Regions from separate parts of the Dactylosporangium salmoneum genome, predicted to be linked through region 1. Evidence: riboswitches for the same ligand, from Rfam matches in the RefSeq annotation. Region 1 holds a riboswitch; the other holds the start of a gene.

Region 1 (11,316 bases):
GCGGGGAAGCCGTCCGGCAACGAGCCGGTCGAGAAGCCCAAGCGATCCCGGTGGGGCCGGGGCAAGAGCGCCGGCAAGGGGAAGGCGGAGGAGCCGGACTCGGCCGCTGAGGCGACCAGCCGGTGGGGGCGGGGCAAGAGCGAGGCGAAGCCGGAGGAGCCGGTCCGCGACGACTCGGCCGCTGAGGCGACCAGCCGGTGGGGGCGGGATAAGAGCGAGGCGAAGCCGGAGGCGCCGGCCGGCGACGACTGGGCGACTGACGCGACCAGCCGGTGGGGCCGGGGCAAGAGCGAGGCGAAGGCGGAAGAGCCGGCCCGCGACGACTGGGCCACTGAGGCGACCAGCCGGTGGGATCGCGCCTCTGGGCGGCAGGCCGGCCGGGAAGGTGCCGCAGAGACCGCCGGCTCGGAGCCGCGGTGGGAGCGGGGCGCCGGAAGGGATCTCGGACGCGAGGCCGAGCAGGGTCGGGACGCCGCCGAAGTCGAGGCGGCGGATCGGATTCCCGAGCAGCGTAAGCGGGAGCCAGGGCCGTTCGACGATCTCGCACCGCTCGAGCTGAACCTCGACGAGGAGCCCAAGGAGCGGACCCGCCGTTTCCGCCGCAAGTAAAAAATAAGCAGAAGGAGCGCCCCCCAATGCGGGAGGCGCTCCTTCGACGTTGTGGCGGAGGCTAGTGCCAGCCGGCCATCGGGTACGCCGACAGCAGCTCGCGCACCTCGCCGGCGACCGTGTCCAGGCTCGCCTCGTCGTCCTTCAGGGCGGCGTCCACGGCGCGGGAGATCCAGTCGGCGACCTGGGGCATCTGGGCCTCGGTCAGGCCGCGGGTGGTCAGGGCCGGGGTGCCCAGGCGGACGCCCGACGGGTCGAAGGGCTTGCGGGTGTCGTACGGCACCGTGTTGTAGTTCGTCTCGATGCCCGCCCGGTCCAGGGCCTTCGCGACCGGCTTGCCGCCGATGCCCTTGCTGGTCAGGTCCAGCAGGATGAGGTGGTTGTCGGTGCCGCCCGAGACCAGGTCGAAGCCGCGCTCCAGGAGGGCCGCGGCGAGGGCCTTGGCGTTGGCGACGATCTGGTGGGCGTACGCGGAGAACTCCGGCTTCGACGCCTCGCCCAGCGCCACCGCGATGCCCGCGGTGGTGTGGTTGTGCGGGCCGCCCTGCAGGCCGGGGAACACGGCCTTGTCGATGGCCTTCGCGTGCTGCTCGTCGCACATGAGCATGGCGCCGCGGGGGCCGCGCAGGGTCTTGTGCGTGGTGGTGGAGATGACCTCGGCGTGGCCGACCGGGGACGGGTGGGCGCCGCCGGCGATCAGGCCGGCGATGTGGGCGATGTCGGCGACCAGCACGGCGCCGACCTCGCGGGCGATCTCGGCGAAGCGCGGGAAGTCGATCGTGCGGGGGATCGCCGTGCCGCCGGAGAAGATGAGCTTCGGGCGCTCGCGGAGGGCGATGTCGCGCACCTCGTCGAAGTCGATGCGGCCGTCCTCGCGGCGGACCGTGTACTGCACGGCGCGGAACCAGGCGCCGGTGGCCGAGACCGACCAGCCGTGGGTCAGGTGGCCACCCATCGGCAGCGCCATGCCCATGATGGTGTCGCCGGGCTTCGCGAGGGCCATGTACACGGCCAGGTTGGCCGGCGAGCCCGAGTACGGCTGGACATTGGCGTGCTCGACGCCGAAGACCGACTTGGCGCGGGCGATCGCCAGCTCCTCGATCGGGTCGATGTACTTCTGGCCCTCGTAGTACCGCTTGCCGGCGTAGCCCTCGGAGTACTTGTTGGTGAGGACGGTGCCGGTCGCCTCCAGGACGGCCTGGGAGACGTAGTTCTCCGAGGCGATCATGCGGAGCGTGTCGTGCTGGCGCTCCGCCTCGGCCTGGATGAGGCCCGCGAGCTCCGGGTCGGCCTCGGTGAGGGCGGTCAGTGCGGGGACGTGCATGCGCTTCCTCCTGGCAGATGCCGATCGGGCACCCAGGCGCGCGGTGCCGGCGATTCTTGGGAGCTCCCCGGTGGTCGGTTCCACCTTGATGTGCGCCAGTCGCAGATGACTCGGCCGATCGTAGTGGACCCGGCCCCCGGGGAGGCAGCCGGTTACGGAACGCGCCGGTACGCTCCGTCGCTGGCCGCGGTGGCCATCGAGGCGTAAGCGCGCAAAGCGGCCGAGACCGGGCGCTCGCGGTCCAGCGGGGTGTACGGCCGGTCGCGCTTGTCCTGGGCGATGCGCCGGGCGGCCAGCTCCTCCTCGCCGACGCGCAGCTCGATGGAGCGGGCCGGGATGTCGATGTCGATCCGGTCGCCGTCCTCGACGAGCGCGATGAGCCCGCCGCCGGCCGCCTCCGGGCTGATGTGGCCGATGGAGAGGCCCGACGTACCCCCGGAGAAACGGCCATCGGTGATGAGGGCGCAGGCGCGACCGAGGCCGCGGCCCTTGAGGAACGACGTCGGGTAGAGCATCTCCTGCATGCCCGGGCCGCCCTTCGGACCCTCGTAGCGGATCACCACGACGTCGCCGGGGACGACCTGCTTGGCCAGGATGCCGTCGACGGCCGCCTCCTGGGACTCGAAGACCCGGGCGGTGCCGCTGAAGCGCAGGTTCTCCTCCGGCACGCCGGCGGTCTTCACCACGCAGCCGTCGGGCGCGAGGTTGCCGAAGAGGATCGCGAGCCCGCCGTCGGCGCTGTACGCGTGCTCGACGCTGCGGATGCACCCGTCCGCACCGTCGACGTCGAGCGAGTTCCACCGGTTCGTCGTCGAGAACGGTTCGGTGGTGCGAACCCCGCCGGGCGCGGCGTGGAACAGCTCGATGGCCTCCGCCGACGGCGAGGCCCCCCGGATGTCCCAGGTGTCCAGCCACTCGCGGAAGGTCGCGGCGTGCACCGACGAGACGGACTCGTTCAGCAGCCCGGCCCGCGACAGCTCGCCCATGATCGCCGGAATCCCACCGGCCCGGTGGACGTCCTCCATGTGGTACTTCTGCGTGTTCGGCGCAACCTTGGCCAGACACGGCACGCGACGGGAGATCGCGTCGATGTCGGCCACGGAGAAGTCGAGCTCGGCCTCGCGGGCGGCGGCCAGCAGGTGCAGGACGGTGTTCGTCGAGCCGCCCATCGCGACGTCCAGCGCCACGGCGTTCTCGAACGCCTCGCGGGAGGCGATCGCCCGGGGAAGCACCGAGGCGTCGTCGTCCGAGTAGTACCGCCGGCAAAGATCGACGATCAAGGATCCGGCGCGCTCGAACAGGCCCCGGCGCAGGGCGTGGGTCGCGAGGGTCGAGCCGTTGCCCGGCAGGGCCAGGCCGATCGCCTCGGTCAGGCAGTTCATGGAGTTGGCGGTGAACATGCCGGAGCACGAGCCGCACGTCGGGCAGGCGGAGCGCTCGATCTGGCCGAGCTGCTCGTCCGTGACGGACTCGTTGGCGGAGGCGATCATCGCGTCGATGAGGTCGAGCTTGGCGTCCTTCTCGTGGACGACGCCCTCGATGGAGATCGTCTTGCCGGCCTCCATGGGGCCGCCGGAGACGAAGACGGTGGGGATGTTGAGGCGGAGGGCGGCGAGCAGCATGCCGGGGGTGATTTTGTCGCAGTTGGAGATGCACACGAGCGCATCGGCGCAGTGGGCCTGCACCATGTACTCGACGGCGTCGGCGATGAGCTCGCGACTGGGCAGCGAGTAGAGCATCCCGCCGTGGCCCATGGCGATGCCGTCGTCGACGGCGATGGTGTTGAACTCCTTGGCGACCCCACCCGCCTCGGCAACCGCGTCGGCGACGATCATGCCGAGGTTGCGGAGGTGGACGTGGCCCGGCACGAACTGCGTGAAACTGTTGGCGATGGCGACAATCGGCTTGCCGAAGTCGGAGTCGGTCATGCCGGTGGCGCGCCAGAGGGCGCGTGCGCCGGCCATGTTGCGACCAGAAGTGGAGGTCTTGGACCGCAGCTCGGGCATACCTGCGAGTCTGACACGTTCCGCATTCTGAGATCGGTTGACTCAGGCGGTGAGATGCGTCAGAGTGGGCTCATGTCGTCGAGGTCGCTCCGAGTACTTATCATCTAGCGCGCCGACGCCTGCCGTCAGCGCGCTAGCCCCTCGTGCCGAGCACGTGGGGTTTTTTCATGTCCGGAGCTTCGACCACGACACCTTTCGAGCGAAAGTGCGAGTTGCGATGACGAGACCCACGCCAGAAGTCCTCGCCCACCGAGCGCATCCAACGACGCCGCCGGCGGCCGACAGCAAGAAGCCCCAGCCGAACTCGCCGGCGGAGCTGCTCACCGGCGCGCAGGTACTCGTCCGCTCGCTCGAGGCGCTCGGCGCCGACGTCGTGTTCGGCATTCCCGGCGGCGCGATCCTGCCCGCGTACGACCCGCTGTTCGACTCCGAGAGCGTCCGGCACATCCTGGTCCGCCACGAGCAGGGCGCCGGGCACGCCGCCACCGGCTACGCCCAGGCCACCGGCAAGGTGGGCGTGTGCATGGCGACGTCCGGCCCGGGCGCGACCAACCTGGTCACGCCGATCGCCGACGCCTACATGGACTCGGTCGCCATGGTCGCCATCACCGGTCAGGTCGCCTCGCAGTACATCGGCACGGACGCCTTCCAGGAGGCGGACATCGCCGGCATCACGCTGCCGATCACCAAGCACAACTACCTGGTCAAGTCCGGCGAGGAGCTGCCCCGGGTGCTCGCCGAGGCGTTCCACCTGGCCGGCACCGGCCGCCCGGGCCCGGTCCTGGTCGACATCCCCAAGGACGTGCTGCAGAACAAGACCACGTTCAAGTGGCCGCCGGTGCTGGAGCTGCCCGGGTACCACCCGACGCTGCACCCGCACGGCAAGCAGATCCGCGAGGCGGCCCGGCTCATCGCGGCGGCGAAGCGGCCGGTGCTGTACGTCGGCGGCGGTGTCATCAAGGCCCACGCCTCCGAGGTGCTGCTCAAGCTGGCCGAGCTGACCGGCGCCCCCGTGGTCACCACGCTGATGGCCCGCGGCGCCTTCCCCGACTCGCACCCGCAGCACATGGGCATGCCGGGCATGCACGGCACCGTCGGCGCCGTCTACGCCCTGCAGAAGTCCGACCTGCTCATCGCGCTCGGCGCCCGCTTCGACGACCGGGTCACCGGCCAGCTGTCCACGTTCGCGCCGAACGCGCAGGTCATCCACGCCGACATCGACCCGGCCGAGATCGGCAAGAACCGGGCCGCGGACGTGCCGATCGTGGGCGACGCCAAGCACGTCATCGAGGAGCTCATCTCCGCCGTGACGGCCGAGCACGCGGCGGGGCACCGCCCGGCGCTCAAGGAGTGGTGGGCGACGCTGGACGACATCCGCGGCCGCTACCCCCTGGGCTACGAGGAGCCCTCGGACGGGACGCTGTCGCCGCAGTACGTCATCGAGCGCATCGGCCAGATCGTCGGGCCCGACGCCATCTACACCGCCGGCGTGGGCCAGCACCAGATGTGGGCCGCCCAGTTCGTCAAGTACGAGCACCCGGCCACCTGGCTCAACTCGGGCGGCCTGGGCACCATGGGCTACGCCGTCCCGGCCGCGATGGGGGCCAAGGTCGGCATGCCGGACAAGACGGTGTGGGCGATCGACGGCGACGGCTGCTTCCAGATGACCAACCAGGAGCTGGCCACCTGCGCCCTGGAGGGCATCCCGATCAAGGTGGCCGTCATCAACAACGGCAACCTGGGCATGGTCCGGCAGTGGCAGACGCTCTTCTACGACGAGCGATACTCCAACACCGAGCTGGGCACGCACAAGCACCGCATCCCCGACTTCGTGAAGCTCGCCGACGCGCTGGGCTGCGTCGGGCTGCGCTGCGAGAGCAAGCGTGACGTCGACGCCACGATCGAGGCCGCGATGAAGGTCACCGACCAGCCGGTCGTCGTCGACTTCGTGGTCGGCAAGGATGCAATGGTGTGGCCGATGGTGGCCGCAGGCACGAGCAACGACGAGATCATGTTCGCGCGGGGCGTCCGTCCCGCGTTCGACCAGGACGACGTGTAGGGAGTCACGCAGATCATGGCCAAGCACACGCTCTCCGTCCTGGTGGAGAACAAGCCCGGAATACTGGCTCGCGTCGCCGGCCTGTTCGCCCGGCGCGGCTTCAACATCGACTCCCTGGCCGTCGGCGAGACCGAGCACCCCGAGGTCTCCCGGATGACGATCGTGGTCAACGCGGACGAATCCCCGCTGGAACAGGTCACCAAGCAGCTGAACAAGCTCGTGCAGGTCCTGAAGATCGTCGAACTCGACACCACCGCCAGCGTGCAGCGCGAGCTGCTGCTGGTGAAGGTGCGCGCGGAACGCCCGGTGCGCTCGCAGGTCCTCGAGACCGTGAACCTGTTCCGGGCCCGCGTGGTCGACGTCGCCGCCGACGCCCTCACCATCGAGGCGACCGGCACGTCGGAAAAGCTGGACGCGCTGCTTCGTGACCTGGAGCCGTTCGGTATCAAGGAAATGGTCCAGTCCGGCGTCGTGGCCATCGGCCGCGGTTCGCGCTCCATCACGACCGGTCCGGCGCTCCGCGCAGCTTCATAAGGGCGCTTCGCGCGCCTTCCTGAACAATGTTGAAAGGAAAGACAATGCCCGCCGAGGTGTTTTACGACGACGACGCCGACCTGTCGTTGATCCAGGCCAAGAAGGTCGCGGTGCTGGGTTACGGCAGCCAGGGCCACGCGCACGCGCTGTCCCTGCGTGACTCCGGCGTCGACGTGCGCATCGGCCTGCCCGAGGGGTCCAAGAGCCGCGCCAAGGCCGAGGAGCAGGGCCTGCGCGTGGTCACCCCGGCCGAGGCGAGCGCCGAGGCGGACGTGATCATGATCCTGGCGCCCGACACGGTGCAGCGCTCGCTCTACGCCGACCACGTGGCCCCGAACCTGACCGCCGGCAAGGCGCTCTTCTTCGGCCACGGCCTCAACATCCGCTTCGGGCTGATCACGCCCCCCGCGGACGTGGACGTGTGCATGGTCGCCCCGAAGGGCCCGGGCCACCTGGTCCGTCGCCAGTTCGTCGACGGCAAGGGCGTGCCCTGCCTCGTCGCGGTGGAGCAGGACGCCTCCGGCCAGGCGCTGCAGCTGGCCCTGGCCTACGCGGCCGCCATCGGCGGCACCCGCGCCGGCGTCATCAAGACCACGTTCAAGGAGGAGACCGAGACGGACCTCTTCGGCGAGCAGGCCGTGCTCTGCGGCGGCGCGTCGGCCCTGGTCCAGACCGGCTTCGAGGTGCTCACCGAGGCGGGCTACGCCCCGGAGATCGCCTACTTCGAGTGTCTCCACGAGCTCAAGCTCATCGTGGACCTGATGTACGAGGGCGGCATCGCCCGCATGCGCTACAGCGTCTCCGACACCGCCGAGTACGGCGACTACACCCGCGGCCCGCGCGTCATCGACGCCCGGACCAAGGAGGAGATGAAGCGCATCCTCGCCGAGATCCAGTCGGGCGAGTTCGCCCGCGAGCTGATCGCCGAGGACGACGCCGGCCGCCCGAACTTCACCAAGTACCGGGAGCAGGGCGCCGCCCACCCGATCGAGGAGACCGGCAAGCAGCTGCGCTCGATGATGAGCTGGGTCGACCGGCCCATCACCGAGACGGCCTGACGTCTGCAAAAGGGCCCCTCCGTTTTTGGAGGGGCCCTTTCTTTTTGGGACTCCGGTCCGTGCAACCAGGGGCCGTTGCTCCCGTCAGACACCGGTCGGCCCCTGGGGGGCCTCCCTGCCGGCTCCGTTGTGCCAAGGGCGCGGCGTCAGCCCTGACGGTCGGCGTTGGCGTGGATCGCGTCCCGCACGTACTGCGCCAGCCCCGGGTGCTCGGTGTCGTAGTTGGCCGTGAACCGCGGGTCGGCGACGTACATGTCCCCGAGCCCCCGGTGCATCTGCGCCGGGCAGTCGTAGAACCAGCGCGAGATGTGCTGCCGGTGCGCCTCGGCGAGGTCCATGGCCCGCGGTTCGGAGGCCGCCACGCCGCCCTCGAACGCCGCCGCGAACCCGGCCACGTTCTCGGCCGTCTCGGCCTTGATCCGCACCCAGTCCTCCTTGGTGTACTGCGCCGTGCGCCGCGCCGACTGCTGGTAGGCCTCCGTGGAGCCCCACCGCTCGCGCGCCTCGTCCGCGTGCTCGTCGGGATCGAAGTCCCCGAACACGTCCCGCTTCTCCTCGGGCGTCAAGTTCATCGTCATGCCACCAAGCGTGGAGTCTCCAGCCGCTGGAGAGTCAACCCCGACATTGCGCCTGAGCCGGATATGTCGGGCGCTGGCGCGCCACGACATATCCGAAATTTCGTGATCTCCGTCGCGTCACCGTATAAATCCGAAATGCTCGCCGCGGCTCGGCGCGAAGCGCCGGACATTTCGTCTCATGCCCCGAGCGGACCGAAGTGCCGTGACTCGCAGATGGTGAACGCCGAGAGGCTTCGTGCCAGTCGGTCGCCGTCGTGGTGCTTACCCCTCCCGTGCGCCCGTCGCCGCTGGTGGGTGCTCGATCACACGCCCGCGGCGCCGTCACGGGTTCAGGCCCGCGCCGGTCGGGGGCGCGACACCGTCACCCGGGCGGAGCGCTGTGATAGCGCTCACGTTCGCGCACCCCCGGGCGGCTGGCGGCGGGCCTACCATCGCCTGAAGGGCCGACCGCCCGGCCCTGTCGCGATTTGCCCCTATGCGTGGCGGGCAGTGCCGCGCGCCCCGCACCGACGCCAACCGAAGCCTGGAGAGGACGCATATGACCCTCCCTCCCGATCGCCCGGTGGTGCTCATCGCCGAGGAGCTGGCCCCCTCCGCTCTCGAGGTCCTCGCCGACGACTACGAGGTCCTCCACATCGACGGCACGGATCGCCCCGCCCTGCTGGCCGGCCTCGCCGATGCGAGCGCCGTGATCGTGCGCAGTGCCACCCGGATCGACGCCGAGGCGATCGCCGCGGCCCCAAGGCTGAAGGTCGTCGCCCGCGCCGGCGTCGGCCTGGACAACGTCGACGTGCCGGCCGCCACCGCGCGCGGCGTCATGGTCGTCAACGCCCCGACCTCCAACATCGTCTCCGCCGCCGAGCAGGCCGTCGCGCTGCTGCTCGCCGTGGCCCGCAACACCGCCGCCGCGTCCGCCGCGCTCAAGGCGGGGGAGTGGAAGCGGTCGAAGTACACCGGCGTCGAGCTGTCCGGCAAGGTCGTCGGCGTGGTCGGGCTCGGTCGCATCGGCGTGCTGTTCGCCCAGCGGATGGCCGCGTTCGGCGTGCGCCTGGTCGCGTACGACCCCTACGTCCAGCCGGTGCGGGCGGCGGCACTGGGCGTACGACTGCTGGGTCTCGACGAACTGCTCCGCGAGAGCGACTTCATCTCGATCCACCTGCCCAAGACCCCCGAGACCGTCGGCCTCATCGGCGTGCGCGAGCTGAGCCTGGTCAAGCCGGGCGTGCGCATCATCAACGCGGCCCGCGGCGGCCTGGTCGACGAGCAGGCGCTCGCCGACGCCATCGCCGACGGCCGGGTGGCCGGGGCCGGCATCGACGTGTTCGCCAAGGAGCCCTGCCTCGCCTCCCCGCTGTTCGCCTTCGACAGCGTGGTCGCCACCCCGCACCTGGGCGCCTCGACGGTGGAGGCGCAGGACAAGGCCGGCCTCGCGGTGGCCCGCAGCGTCAAGCTGGCCCTCGACGGCGAGTTCGTCCCCGACGCGGTGAACGTCCAGGCCGGCGGCGTGGTCGCCGAGGAGGTCCGGCCGCTGCTGCCGCTGGCCGAGCGGCTCGGCGCGGTCTTCACCGCGGTCGCCGGGGGCGTGGCCGCCGCCGTCACCGTCGAGGTGCACGGCGAGGTGGCCAAACACGATGTGTCGGTGCTCAAGCTGGCGGCCACCAAGGGGCTCTTCGGCAGCGTGGTGGCCGAGCAGGTCACCTACGTCAACGCCCCGCATCTGGCGGCCGATCGAGGCGTCGAGGTCGCCCTCGCGGTCTTCACCGAGTCGTCCGACCAGCCCAACCTGGTGACCGTGCGTGGAGCCCTGCCGGACGGGCGGGTAGCCTCAGTGTCCGGCACGTACGTCGCCGGCCCGCGCGAGGCGCTGAAGCTCACCGAGATCGACGGTTTCAGCCTCGAGCTCGCGGCCGAGGGCGTGCTGTTGTTCTTCCGCTACGCCGACCGCCCGGGCGTGGTGGGGACGGTGGGCTCCATACTGGGCTCTGCGGGGGTCAACATCGCGGCGATGCAGGTCGCCCGGCGCGAGGCCGGCGGGGAGGCGCTCATGACGCTGACCGTCGACACGGCGGTGCCGGCGGACCTGCTCGGCGAGGCGGGCCAGGCGATCGGGGCCACCGCGGCGAGCACGGCGGACCTGTCCGCCGACTAGAGACTTTCCTCTTGCGAGGGCGGGGAGCGTGGCGGCGCTCCCCGCCCTCTTTCTCTGCCCGCGCCGCCGTGTGCTCCCATTAGCGGGAGGGCGCGGCCGCCGACTGGGCGGGCCGTGCGCCGCGCGGTCGTGGCGTCTCCCATTGGGCGGGACGCGAGTCCACGGAATAGGACGGCGGCGTACGGTTGACGGGTCTACGAAAGGGGTCAGTGGTGGCGAAGATCGCGGTTGTGGCCGGCGACGGCATCGGCACGGAGGTGGTGGCGCAGGCGCTCAAGGTGCTGCGCGTCGTGCTGCCTGGCGTCGAGACGACCGATTACGACCTGGGCGCCGCCCGCTACAACCGCACCGGCGAGGTGCTCCCGGACAGCGTGGCCGAGGAGCTGCGCGGCCACGACGCCATCCTGCTCGGCGCGGTCGGCGACCCGAGCGTGCCGCCGGGCGTGCTCGAGCGCGGCCTGCTGCTGCGCCTGCGCTTCGACTTCGACCAGTACGTCAACCTCCGCCCCTCCCGCCTGTGGCCGGGCACCACCAGCCCGTTGGCCGGCGTGAAGCCGGGCGAGATCGACCTGGTCGTCGTGCGCGAGGGCACCGAGGGCCTCTACGTCGGCGCCGGCGGCAACCTGCACCCGGACACCCCCGCCGAGGTGGCCACCGAGGAGAGCCTCAACACCCGCCACGGCGTCGAGCGGGTCATCCGCGACGCGTTCGCCCGCGCGGCCAAGCGCCCGCGGCGCAAGGTGACGCTGGTGCACAAGACCAACGTCCTGACCCACGCGGGCGGGCTGTGGGCGCGCACCTTCAACGCGGTCAAGGCCGAGTTCCCCGACATCGAGACCGAGTACCAGCACGTCGACGCGGCGGCCATGTTCCTGGTGAGCAACCCGCAGCGCTACGACGTCGTCGTCACCGACAACCTCTTCGGTGACATCCTCACCGACATCGCCGCCGCCGTCACCGGCGGGATCGGCCTGGCCGCGAGCGGTTCGATCAACCCCG
Region 2 (11,316 bases), on a different contig from region 1:
CGCAGGCCCGATCGGCCGCGACCGGATCAAGCTCCCAGAACACGCATTCGCGGCACGATCGAGGAAGATCCTCGAGGGTGTCGAGCGTCAGACTCACGAGACGTCGCGACATTGGCCCATCTCCACCGCACCCGGCATTAGCTCGTCATGATGGTACGCACTCACGATCCGCCGTGGGAGGCATCCGCCCACAGTTCCTCATCTCTTGACCCGCGGTACCGGTGCCAGTTAGGCCTTTGGGTCGGGGGCGTCGCCGTTGCCCTCGGCCGGCTCCGGGACCACGACGTCGTCGTTCTCCTCGGCGGCCGCGGCCGGCTCCAGGGCGTCGCCGGCCTCCTGCGGGGCGAGGCTCGCGGGGGCGGTCCAGTTGATGCGCGGCGGCTCGGCCAGGGGGCGGCCGCCGAACTCGGCGAGCCACGCGGCGACCAGCGCCAGGTTCTCCCGCCAGCGCACCTCGGGGATCGGGGGGAGGATGTCGTCCCACAGCGCGAGGAACGTGCCCTGCAGCTGGAGGCGTCCGTACGGCCGGGCGAGGAACCACACGTGCAGGTGCGCCGCGCCGTCGCCCCAGCGGTTCACGTGGACCCGCGCGACGTCGTCGAGCGAGCGGATCGCGCGCTCCAGCCGGACCGTCATCACGCCGAGCTCGGCGGCGAGCATATTCGGCAGGTCGCCGAGGTCGAGATGCGAGCGGGACTCGAGGATGAGCACGGCCGGCAGGCCCGTCGGCCGATCGAGGGCGCGGACCCGCCAGCGGTCACTCACCCAGATGTACGCCTCGTCCGGCGCGGCGCACGCCCGGCACTCCGCGGGGTTGTCGCCGTGGCGGGGCGGCTCCACCGGCACGGGGTCGAGGAGGCGCTTGACCCGGAGGTCGCCCTCGAAGGGAAAGGTCGGCCAGTACGTGAAGGCGGGCAGAGGGGGCTGTGCTGGCGTCTCGGACACGAAGTGACCCTAGCCGACTGCTGGGCTCGATGTCCGCACCCTGTGGACAGCGACCTCGCATCTTCCTCATCCCGGGAAGTTATCCACAGGTACGTCGGCTGTCCCTGTGGACAACGGCCGCGCCTCCGTGTCCGGTCATCCACAGGCATGCGAACGACCGACCACGGAGTTTCACGTGAAACGGGTGAGCCTGTGGATAACCCCTGTGGACAGACTTCCCTAGAAGCCGTTCTCTCAAGGTTTCCGTCCCGCCGATTTCCGGGCGGCCCGGCCTTCGAAATCGGACAATTTGGCGTCGGAAACGACTGAGGGCCGGATCCTCTCGGATCCGGCCCTCACGGCTGTCGGTGTCGGGTGGTCACTGCTCCCGCTGAGCCGCCGAGCTCTCCTCTGGGACCCCGATGATCCCGACGATCCGCTCGAGGTCGTCGACGGTCGCGAACTCGATCGTGATGCGACCCTTGCGCCGGCCGATGTCGACCTTCACCCGAGTGTCGAACCGGTCCGAGAGGCGGTCGGCCAGATCAGACAGCGCCGGCGCGTGCGGCTTCGCCCGCCGCTGCGCGGGGGCCGTCTTCTTGGCCGATCCACCCTCCGAGACCGCGAGCGAGACGAGCTCCTCGGTGGCGCGCACCGAGAGGCCCTCCGCCACAATCCGGGTGGCGAGCTGCTCCTGCTCCTCGGAGTTGTCGAGGCCGAGGAGCGCTCGGGCGTGGCCCGCGGAGAGCACGCCGGCCGCGACCCGGCGCTGCACCGGGGCCGGCAGGTTCAGCAGGCGGATGGTGTTCGAGATCTGCGGCCGGCTCCGGCCGATCCGCCTGGCGAGCTCCTCGTGGGTCGCCCCGAACTCGTCGAGCAGCTGCTGGTACGCGGCCGCCTCTTCCAGCGGGTTGAGGTTCGCCCGATGGATGTTCTCCAGGAGCGCGTCGCGGAGCATCGCGTCGTCGCGCGTCTCGCGGACGATCGCGGGGATGGCCTCCTTGCCGAGCGCCTGGGCGGCGCGCCACCGGCGCTCGCCCATGACGAGCTCGTACTGCTTCTCCCCGTCGGCGTCGCGCAGCTCGCGCACGACGATGGGCTGGAGGAAGCCGACCTCCTGGATCGAGGTCTTCAGCTCCTCGATCGCCTCGTCGTCGAACACCTGCCGCGGCTGCTTCGGGTTGGGCACGATCGTGCCCACCGGGATCTCGGCGAAGCGGGCGCCGGGCACCGGGGCGAGGGCCGTCGTCGTCTCGGTCTCGACCTCGGGGGCCGCGGCCCCATTGGCCACGCCGGCGCTCGGGGCGGGCGGCGTGGCGAGTGCGGTCGCCGTGCCGGTCGTACCCTCGACCGGCGCGGCGGCGGTGGGGATGAGGGCACCGAGCCCCCGCCCGAGACCTCCACGTCGGTTGGACTTCATGCGATGCCTCCCACCTGCGCACCCTGCGCGCCGCGCAGCGCGATCTCCTGCGCCGCCTCAAAATAGCTGACCGCACCCCGGGAGCCGGGGTCGTACGTCATGACCGACTGGCTGTAGCTCGGCGCCTCGGACACCCGGACGTTCCGGGGGATGACGGCGTTGAGGCACTTCTCGCCGAAGTGGTTCCGCACGTCCTGCTCGACGAGGTCGGCCAGGCGGGTGCGCCGGTCGTACATCGTCAGGAGCACCGTCGTGATGTCCAGGTGTGGGTTCAGGTGGGACCGCACCAGCTCGATGTTGTTGGTCAGCGCCTGCACACCCTCCAGCGCGTAGTACTCGCACTGGATCGGGATGAGCACCTCCTCGGCGGCGACGAGCGCGTTGACCGTGAGCAGGCCGAGCGACGGCGGGCAGTCGATGAAGATGTAGTCGTAGGCGTTGCCGCCGGCCTCGATCGCGCGCTTGAGCCGCGACTCGCGGGCAACGACCGAGACGAGCTCGATCTCCGCACCGGCGAGGTCGATCGTCGCCGGGACCGCCCACAGGTTCGGGATTCCCTCGACCTGCTGGGTCACCGCGTCGAGCGGGGCGCCGTCGATGAGGCAGTCGTACACGTCCGGCACACCGGAGTGGTGCGGGACGTTGAGTCCGGTGGAGGCGTTGCCCTGAGGGTCGAGGTCGATGACCAGGACACGGTTGCCGTGGAGCGCGAGGGCGACGGCGATGTTCACCGCGGTGGTCGTCTTACCCACGCCTCCCTTCTGGTTGGCCACACACATGGTGCGGCGCCGTGGTGGGCGGGGCATCGTGATCTCCCCGCTCGGGTTGAGAATCTCCACGGCGCGTTTTGCCTCCTGTGCCAGCGGGGGGTCTTCGGTTTCACGTGAAACATACGCGTCAGTCATTGCGCCTTCGGTATCCGCGGTGACGACGGACGGGTGCGGCCGGGGGGATGGTGGGTTCCGTCGCTCGGTCCGCACCTCGGCCGGAGTAGCGTCGACCGGCGGCGTTACTCCCCGGCCGTAAAGGGTACCGGTTGACGATCGCTCATTCGGGGTACTGACATGAAACTCCACCGTGCCCCCGCGTGTCGGATCCGGACTTCGGACCTCGGGGCCCCCCACGTCGGCCCGCGGCTGGGGTACTGCCCGGCCGGCGGGACGGACGCCCCAGCCCTCTATCCCCGTTTCACGTGAAACCTGATTGTCTGCATCGCCGTAGCCCGGACCATCACCGCTGTCGCGCACCATGTCAGTCCCGTCCCGCTCGGAAAGGTGTGCACCCTCGGCCGCCTCGCCCAATCCAGGAACCCGTCCTTCTGAAGCCGTCCGGGCGGTACCGGATCTCTGGGCGTCCTCCTCGGCCCCTTCGGTTCCGTCAGGACTCTTGGGCCCGTCGGTGTCTACGGTCCCGTCCGTCGCAACGGCTCTCTCGGCCTTGGAGGTCGCTCCGCTCGGATCCGTTCCGTCCAGGACAGGTTCGTCTTCGTCGAGGCCCGTTCCGTCGGACAGAAGAGTGGCGCTCGGCCAGCCTACGGCGCTTCGCCGGGCGGAGCCATGACTACCCGGCGCGTCGTTGGCCTTCTCACCCCGACTCGTGCGCCAAAAGACCAGAAATCCGTCAACTCGGCGTAGTAGGCCGCCGAGTCGCTGTATCGGCGACATCGGCCACCCGATGCCGACCGCCCTGCCGTCCCCCATGAGTGCCTCCGCGTTCCCCCGCGCCCGGGGTCGCGCTGCGCCCCGGGCTTACCGGCCGCGACGCCCCCCGGCCTTTCGAGGACGCGCGACTTCCCGCTCGCGCACGATCTCGACGACCGTGGTGGGCTCGGCGAGGAGCCCGTCCCCGCACGTGCGCACCGACGGTGTCCCCGCACCGAGCCGGCCGAGGGCCTCCGCGTGCTCGGCAATCTCGGCCGCCGCGGAGGCGCCCTTCATCGCGAGCAACCGCCCCCCGACGGCGGTGAGGGGAAGACACCAGCCGGCGAGTCGGTCCAGCGGAGCGACGGCCCGGGCGGTGACGACATCGGCGAGGGGAAGCTTCCCGACGCACTCCTCGGCCCGGGCGCGGACCACGGAGGTCCGCTCGAGGCCGAGCGCCGTCACCGCTTCGGATAGGAATGCGGTACGTCGTGCGAGCGGCTCGACCAGGGTGACGGAAAGGTCGGGACGAGCCACTGCCAGCACCATACCGGGCAGACCGGCCCCTGACCCGACGTCGACCACTGAGGCACCCGACGGAATGAGGTCCGCGACCACGGCGCAGTTGAGAAGGTGGCGCTCCCAGATCCGAGGAGCCTCCCTGGGGCCGATGAGGCCACGCACGACGCCGTCGGTGACGAGAAGCTCGGCGTAGTGGCGCGCCTGGGGTAGGCGGTCACCGAAGACCTTCTCGGCGACGGGGAGGATCTCGCTGGGCACTGCACCATCCATCCGTCAAGCAAACCATGCGGGCCGGCCCCCGGTGGGACGCGGGGGAGCGGTCTATTGGGGCCCCTGTTTCACGTGAAACGGGAGCGATGACGACGCCCTCTACGGCGACGCCGGGCCACCCTACCGTGGCGGAGCTGGTTCGGCGGCGGGGTTCTCCGTCGCGCCCTCCGGCCGGGCGAGGGGGCGCCTCCTTTGACGTCGCGGCTCCCAGTGGTTCCCTATGCCCGCTGGCCGTTGCGGGGCCGCGCGGTCATCGCATCCGCGTCGTCCGCGTGGCTCCTTCTTGAGAGGTCGTCCGCGTGGCTCCTTCTTGAGAGGTCGTCCGCGTGACTCCTTCTTGAGAGAGGGCCGCGGGGGACTTCCGGAATCCGGCTGCGCGCGACGGACCCAGGCGGAGTCGGTGAAGAGGCGCAGGGGCTCCTCACGCCTGCCCGCACCTGGTCCGGTCGGCGCCGAGACGACGCCGTGGCGCCGTCCGGGAGAACCCGACGCGCCTGACGGGACCCGGCGCAATTGAGCCTGGCACGACCCACGCGGACCCGATCCGACTCGATGCGATCCCGCGCGCTGTGCGACCGTCCCGGCGCAGGGGACATCGCCCGCCACAACCCCGCGTGCCCCGGCACGGCGCGACCTACCCGGCACGGCCCGGCGGCCCGGCGTGCGGGGGTCCGCCGGACGCCGGTGCAACCCGCCCGGCGCGGCCCGGCTCCACCCGGCGGGACAACGCTCGGCGCAACCCTGCATGCCTGGGCCGGACGCGGTCGGTCCAGCGCGGTCCAGTGAAACCCCGCATGGCCCGGCCGACGCAACCGCGACCCGGCCCGAGACGATCCGGCGCGGCACGGCCTGACGCAACCCGACCCAACCTCGCGCAACCCGGCGCGGCGTGAACCGGCGCAACCCGGCGGGACACCGCCCCGCCACAACCGGGAGGCCCCGGCACGGCGCGACCGACTCGGCATGCCATGGCATGGCCGGGGGTCCGGCGTGCCCCGCTCCAACGCAGCCCGACGCAGACCCAGCGCGACGCGTCCCGGCGTCACCCCACGGGACACCGCCCGGCGTTGCCCCGCGCGATGCCATCCGACGATGCGATGCGAGATCCGGGGCGGCCGCTGGGCAGGCGTGACCACCCGATCTGACGCAGACCGACCCGACAACAGGCAGTCTCGCCGGATGCGGCACAGGGCCGGGACCGCGTGAGCTCGTGGATCGCCGCCGAGTGCGAACGTCGAATACTGCGCGGCGCGGGAAGCTCGAACGGCCGGCACAGCCACCGCCCGAGACGGGCCACAACTTGGGGCGCGGGCGGGCGGAAGAGCAAGACGTGGGGGCTAGCCAAAGGCGGTGGCGCGAAGCTCGAACCCGGCCTGCGGGGAGCAACGGCAACGGAGGAGCACCGCCGCCCTATGACGGCGGGCTCCCCCGGCGTTTCACGTGAAACGGCGCTCCGCGGCCTCGATGGCGTTGCGGAAGAGCATGGCGACGGTGGTCGGGCCCACGCCGCCGACCCGCGGGGTGATGGCGCCGGCGACGGTGGCGCAGGACTCGTCGACGTCGGGGAGGAGGCGGCGGCCCTCGTAGCGGACTCCGCCTCCCACGACCACGGCGCCCGGCTTGACGTGCTCCGGCTGAATGATGCCGGGAACGCCGGCGGCGGCGATGAGGATGTCGGCGCGGCGGGTGTACCGAGGCCAGTCGGGAACACCGGTGTGGACCACGGTGACGGCGGCGTTCGCGGTCGGGCGCTTCTGGGCCAGGAGCATCGCCAGGGGACGGCCCAGCGTGGCACCCCGGCCCAGGATCACGACCTCGTGACCGCTGACCGAGATCTCGTGGTAGGCGAGGAGGGCCTCGATGCCGGCCGGGGTGCAGGGGAGCGGGCCGGGGATGCCCGCGGCCAGGCGGCCCAGGTTCAGCGGATGCATGCCGTCGACGTCCTTGTCGGGGTCGACCCGCATGAGGGCGGCGTCGTAGTCCAGGTGCTGCGGGATCGGGTACTGGATCAGCAGCGCGTGGACGTCCCGGTCCTCGTTGAACTCGTCGATCGCGGCGTGCAGGTCCTCCTGGGTGGCCGTTGCCGGCAGGTGGCGGTGCGGGGAGGCGAAGCCGAGGGACGCGGCCTGGCGCTGCTTGATCCGGATGTACCCGGCGCTGGCGTCGTCGTCGCCGACCAGGATCGTGGCCAGGGACGGGGTGATGCCCCGCTCGCGGAGGGCCGCGACTCGAGTCTCTACATCCGCCAGGATCTGGTCGGCCACCGGAGCCCCGGGCAGAAGCCGGGCACTCGGCGCCGGGGTGGGAGCGGCGGCAGAGGAAGAAGAGGAAATGGACATACGACTCCTCGGCGTCACGTGGAAGCCCAGGCGGTCGACTTCCACGCCGAGGCTTCCCGATGGTTGCCCATCCTTGGTGCCGCCAGTCGCGTCTCCGTGAATTATGCCCGTCCTCATCCTGGCCACCGCTACGTGGGGCCTCCCGAGCCCGGGTGACGGGGGAGACACCGAACGAGACCACTGCAGGAGGAGACGCCCGGGCCCACGGGTCGAGTAGGCCGAGGAACAAGGGAGCGGCCAAGCCGAAGGAGAGAAGGAGAAAGGAGCGGCGAGGTGAAGTGGGCAGAAAGGCAGCACCCAAGCCGGAGGTCGGCCGGACAACGAAACCGGGCGCGACGAGGACTGGGTGTGGGGTGACGAGGATGAGGTGTTGATGGGGCGAGAGCGCGAAGCCGGGCCGGAGACGGAGTCGAGCCGCGCTGGATGAGAGCCGTCGCGGCAGCGCTAGCGAAGCGCGAACAGAGCGACGGCGGCCGCCCGTCCAACGTCAGTCCGTCCAACGTCAGTCCGTCCAACGTCAGTCCGTCCAACGTCAGTCCAAACGCTTCGAAGAAGGAGGGATGGGGGGCGGGCTATCCGGCGTACAAAAGGAAACCGCCCCAATCGCCGAGGGGCGCTTGGGGCGGTTGGTGGTGCGGGGGAGAACTAAGCCGTCGGGCGGACCACGATCCGGCGGGCCGGCTCGACGCCCTCCGACTCACTCTCCACGCCCGGCAGGGCGTTGATGACGTCGTGCACGCACTTGCGCTCGAAGGCGCTCATCGGCTCAAGGCGGACGGCCTCGCCGTACTCCTTGACCTTCTCCGCGGCGTTCTTGGCGATGGCGCCGAGCTCCTTGCGGCGCAGCGCCCGGTAGCCGCCCACGTCGAGGAGAAGCCGGCTCGGGGAGCCGGTCTGCCGGAAGACGGCGAGGCGGCTCAGCTCCTGCAGCGCCTCGAGCGTCGCGCCGCGCTGGCCGACGAGGGCCTGCAGGCGCTTGCCCGAGCCGTCGCCGCCCTCGACGACCTCGACCACCGGGCGGCCGCTCACGACGAGCTCGTCGATGTCGCCGTCGTAGTCGAGGATGTCGAGGAGGCCCTCGACGTAGTCGGCCGCGATCTCGCTCTCGCGGAAGAGGTCGCTGGCGGCGCGGCCGGAGCCGGCGGCGGCGGGGGTCTCCGAGTCGTCCTCGGCCTCCTCGTCGTCGTCTTCCTCGTCCTCTTCGTCTTCGTCCTCTTCGTCTTCGTCCTCTTCGTCCTCTTCGTCGTCTTCGTCCTCGTCGTCCTCGTCGGCCTCGGCGTCGACCTCTTCCCGGTCGTCGTCCTCGGCCTCGTCGGCGGCCCGGGCCTCCTGGTCCTCGGCCAGGGACACGTCCTTGTCCTCGTCCCGCGAACCAGGCGCTGCGTCGAGGTCACTGGTGGTGTCGGTCACGAAACTCATCTCCGCTTGTTTGGGGCGCCGAGGCGCCGTCACAGGTCGTCGGTGAGGGGTGGGTTGCTGGTGCAGGGAGCGTCGCTACGCCGGGCCGTGAGAGGGGTGGCCCGGCGGGACGCGTCAACCCGACTGCCGCTTCGCGGCGCCACCCTTCTTCGGGTTGATCGGCTTCGCGCCGGGCTTCGGGGCGCGGGACGGGCCGTCGGCCGGGGCGTCGGTGCCGGTCGCCTTCGCGCCGGTGGCCTTGGTGCCGGCCGCCTTCGCGGGGGCCTTGCCGTTGGTCCGCTGCTGGGCGGCGGCCTCGTCGCGAGCGCGGGCGAACAGGGCGCCCAGGCCGCTCGGCTTCGACTCGGCAACCTTGGCGCCGCCGCTCTTGTACGGCGTCGTGCTGGTCGTCGCGCTGGCCGGCGGCGGGTACTTGTGCAGCACCCAGTACTGCTGCGCCAGCGTGATGGCGTTGTTCGTGACCCAGTAGATGATGACGCCGATCGGGAAGTACCAGCCGGAGGTCAGGGTGAAGAACGGAATGCCGTAGAGCATGAACTTCTGGATCATGCGCTGCTGCGGGTCGGTGTTCCAGCCCGTCTTCTTGATCATCTGACGCTGCGTGAGGTAGGTCGTCGTGATCATCAGGGCGACCAGGCAGGCGGCCACGATCTTGACCGTGGTCGAGTTGGCATCGATGTTTATCAGGTCGGCAGCGCTGCTGCTGAACTTGGCGACGATCGGGGCGTCGAACAGGCGCGCGTCGACGGCGCTGAGGAACTCGGCCTTCGTCCAGCCGTACAGCTCCATCTGGTGGTCCGACGTGTTCGGCCGAAGGTGGCGCAGCACGTGCAGGAGGCCGATGAAGACCGGGATCTGCAGGAACATCGGAAGGCAGCCCATGAGCGGGTTGACCTTCTCCTCCTGGTAGAGCTTCATGACCTCCTTCTGGAGGGTCTCCCGGTCGCCCTTGTGCTTCTCCTGCAGCTCCTTCATCTTCGGCTGGATAGCCTGCATCGCCCGCTGCGACTTGATCTGCTTGACGAAGATCGGGAAGAGGACGACCCGGACGGTGATCACCAGGAAGACGATCGCCAGGACCCACTGCCAGTTGGTGCTCAGCACCCGGTGGTCCGGCAGGATCGAATCCCAGACGGTGTGCCAGAACAGCATCACCTTTGAGATCAGCCAGTAGATCCCGGCCATCAGCTTGCTAATCACGACACCGCTCCAGTCACGTCGACTCGGGCTCGGGCGAGTGTCCCCGGCGCGGAGGCACCGGGTCGAACCCACCGGGGTGGAATGGGTGGCAGCGCAGCAGCCGCCAGATCGCGAGACCGATTCCCCGGATCGCGCCGTGGGTGCTGACCGCCTCCAGGGCATAAGCACTGCACGACGGGTAGAACCGACAACGCGCCGGCAACGCCGGGCTTATCCAACGACGGTACGCGACGATGGGAGCGGCGACGATACGGGCTCCCGCGTTCATCGACGACCACCTCGGTTCTTCGGTCGGCGCACGGCCTCCAGCGCCAAGTCAAGATCACGTGCCAGGATTTCGTACTGCGCGCTCGCCGCCTCCGGCAACGCCCGCACCACGAGCACCGACCCAGCGGGAAGGTCCGCGATGCGCTCACGTACGAGGTGCCGCAGCCGCCGCTTCACGCGGTTGCGCACGACGGCACCTCCGACGGCCTTGGACACCACGAACCCGGCCCGCGCGGACCCAACGCCGCCCAACACCGGCTCGACCGCGTCCTCACCCAAGGCAGGGTCGGACGTGACCGGCGTCATGGCCGACAAATCGGAAATGGCACCAGGACCCGACAAGTCCGGATTCGCCGATCCGCCACCCGCCAGGCTGCCGGGCAACGAACCGACGCCAGTAACACCTGCCTCGGCCGGACCGGTCGCCGTCGAACCGCTGCGAGCGGAACCGACCTCGGTCGGACCGGCACCGGCCATAGCTGTGGTACTCGAGCCGCCAGCGGCAGACGAATGGTGGGCAGCCTCGGCCGACCGCGGATCGACGGCTGCAGCCGACGAGTCACCGCCGACCGAACCCGCCGCGACCTCCGAGCCCCCGCCGGCCGGAGCCGACGACGAAACAAAGGCCGAAGCCGACACCGAGCCGGAAGCAGAAGCCGGCACCGACTCGGAAGCCGAAGCCGGCACCAAGTCGGAAGCCGAGGCCGGCACCAAGTCGGAGGCCGAGGCCGAGACCGGGCCGGAAGCCGGGGCCGACACCGCGTCGGAAGTCGAAGCCGACGACGGGTCGAGAGCCGGAGCAGCCACGGAGCCGGCGACCGGGCCGCCCGACGGGGCGACGACGGCCGGCGCGGAGCCGAGGGCCGAAGACGAGTCGACGACCGGAAACGCAGACCCGGGAGACACAGCAACCCCGGGCCGCGGAGACCCGGGGTTCATGAAGTGCACAACCACGACCCCCCGGCCGGCCCGGCGGCCGTTGCGAATGGTGGCGGAAAAGTCCTCCCGCCGCCGCAGTCGCTGTGCGGCCGCCAGCACGCTGCCTCCCGGAGGGCCCGGTCGTCGTGGTTCAGGCTCAGGCCGAGAGGCGGTCGCGCCCCTTGGCGCGGCGCGCCGACAGGATCGAACGGCCAGCGCGGGTGCGCATGCGCAGCCGGAAGCCGTGGGTCTTCGCGCGCCGGCGGTTGTTCGGCTGGAAGGTGCGCTTGCTCACGTCGGGGCTCCGTCTTCGTGACTGGGCGTGGACTGACTTGGCAAAGCCACGCCCACGGGATGTCGATCGGTGATTTGGAGTTTACCAGGGTACGGTGCTCCA

The links. A riboswitch is a leader RNA that binds a small molecule or an ion and turns the genes downstream of it on or off. The one in region 1 is predicted to bind ZMP and ZTP.
Region 2: another riboswitch for ZMP and ZTP. It lies ahead of ABD352_RS34095 (bifunctional 5,10-methylenetetrahydrofolate dehydrogenase/5,10-methenyltetrahydrofolate cyclohydrolase); the one in region 1 lies ahead of ABD352_RS18180 (serine hydroxymethyltransferase).

Annotation. Positions count from the first base shown of each region.
Region 1 is NZ_BAAARV010000026.1:19,666-30,981, reverse strand. It holds gene ABD352_RS18185 (hypothetical protein) at 1-609, shown strand, start outside; gene ABD352_RS18190 (hypothetical protein) at 1-20, opposite strand, end outside; gene ABD352_RS18180 (serine hydroxymethyltransferase) at 671-1,933, opposite strand; ZMP/ZTP riboswitch at 1,957-2,041, opposite strand; gene ilvD (dihydroxy-acid dehydratase) at 2,086-3,939, opposite strand; gene ABD352_RS18170 (acetolactate synthase large subunit) at 4,157-5,998, shown strand; gene ilvN (acetolactate synthase small subunit) at 6,014-6,532, shown strand; gene ilvC (ketol-acid reductoisomerase) at 6,577-7,590, shown strand; gene ABD352_RS18155 (TipAS antibiotic-recognition domain-containing protein) at 7,737-8,168, opposite strand; gene serA (phosphoglycerate dehydrogenase) at 8,707-10,317, shown strand; gene ABD352_RS18145 (3-isopropylmalate dehydrogenase) at 10,530-11,316, shown strand, end outside.
Region 2 is NZ_BAAARV010000067.1:20,098-31,413, forward strand. It holds gene ABD352_RS34070 (GNAT family N-acetyltransferase) at 1-112, opposite strand, end outside; gene ABD352_RS34075 (hypothetical protein) at 229-945, opposite strand; gene ABD352_RS34080 (ParB/RepB/Spo0J family partition protein) at 1,304-2,344, opposite strand; gene ABD352_RS34085 (ParA family protein) at 2,341-3,591, opposite strand; gene rsmG (16S rRNA (guanine(527)-N(7))-methyltransferase RsmG) at 4,093-4,776, opposite strand; gene ABD352_RS34095 (bifunctional 5,10-methylenetetrahydrofolate dehydrogenase/5,10-methenyltetrahydrofolate cyclohydrolase) at 6,213-7,115, opposite strand; ZMP/ZTP riboswitch at 7,133-7,215, opposite strand; gene ABD352_RS34100 (Jag family protein) at 7,761-8,459, opposite strand; gene yidC (membrane protein insertase YidC) at 8,649-9,719, opposite strand; partial or broken gene yidD (membrane protein insertion efficiency factor YidD) at 9,731-10,002, opposite strand; gene rnpA (ribonuclease P protein component) at 9,999-10,307, opposite strand; gene rpmH (50S ribosomal protein L34) at 11,077-11,214, opposite strand.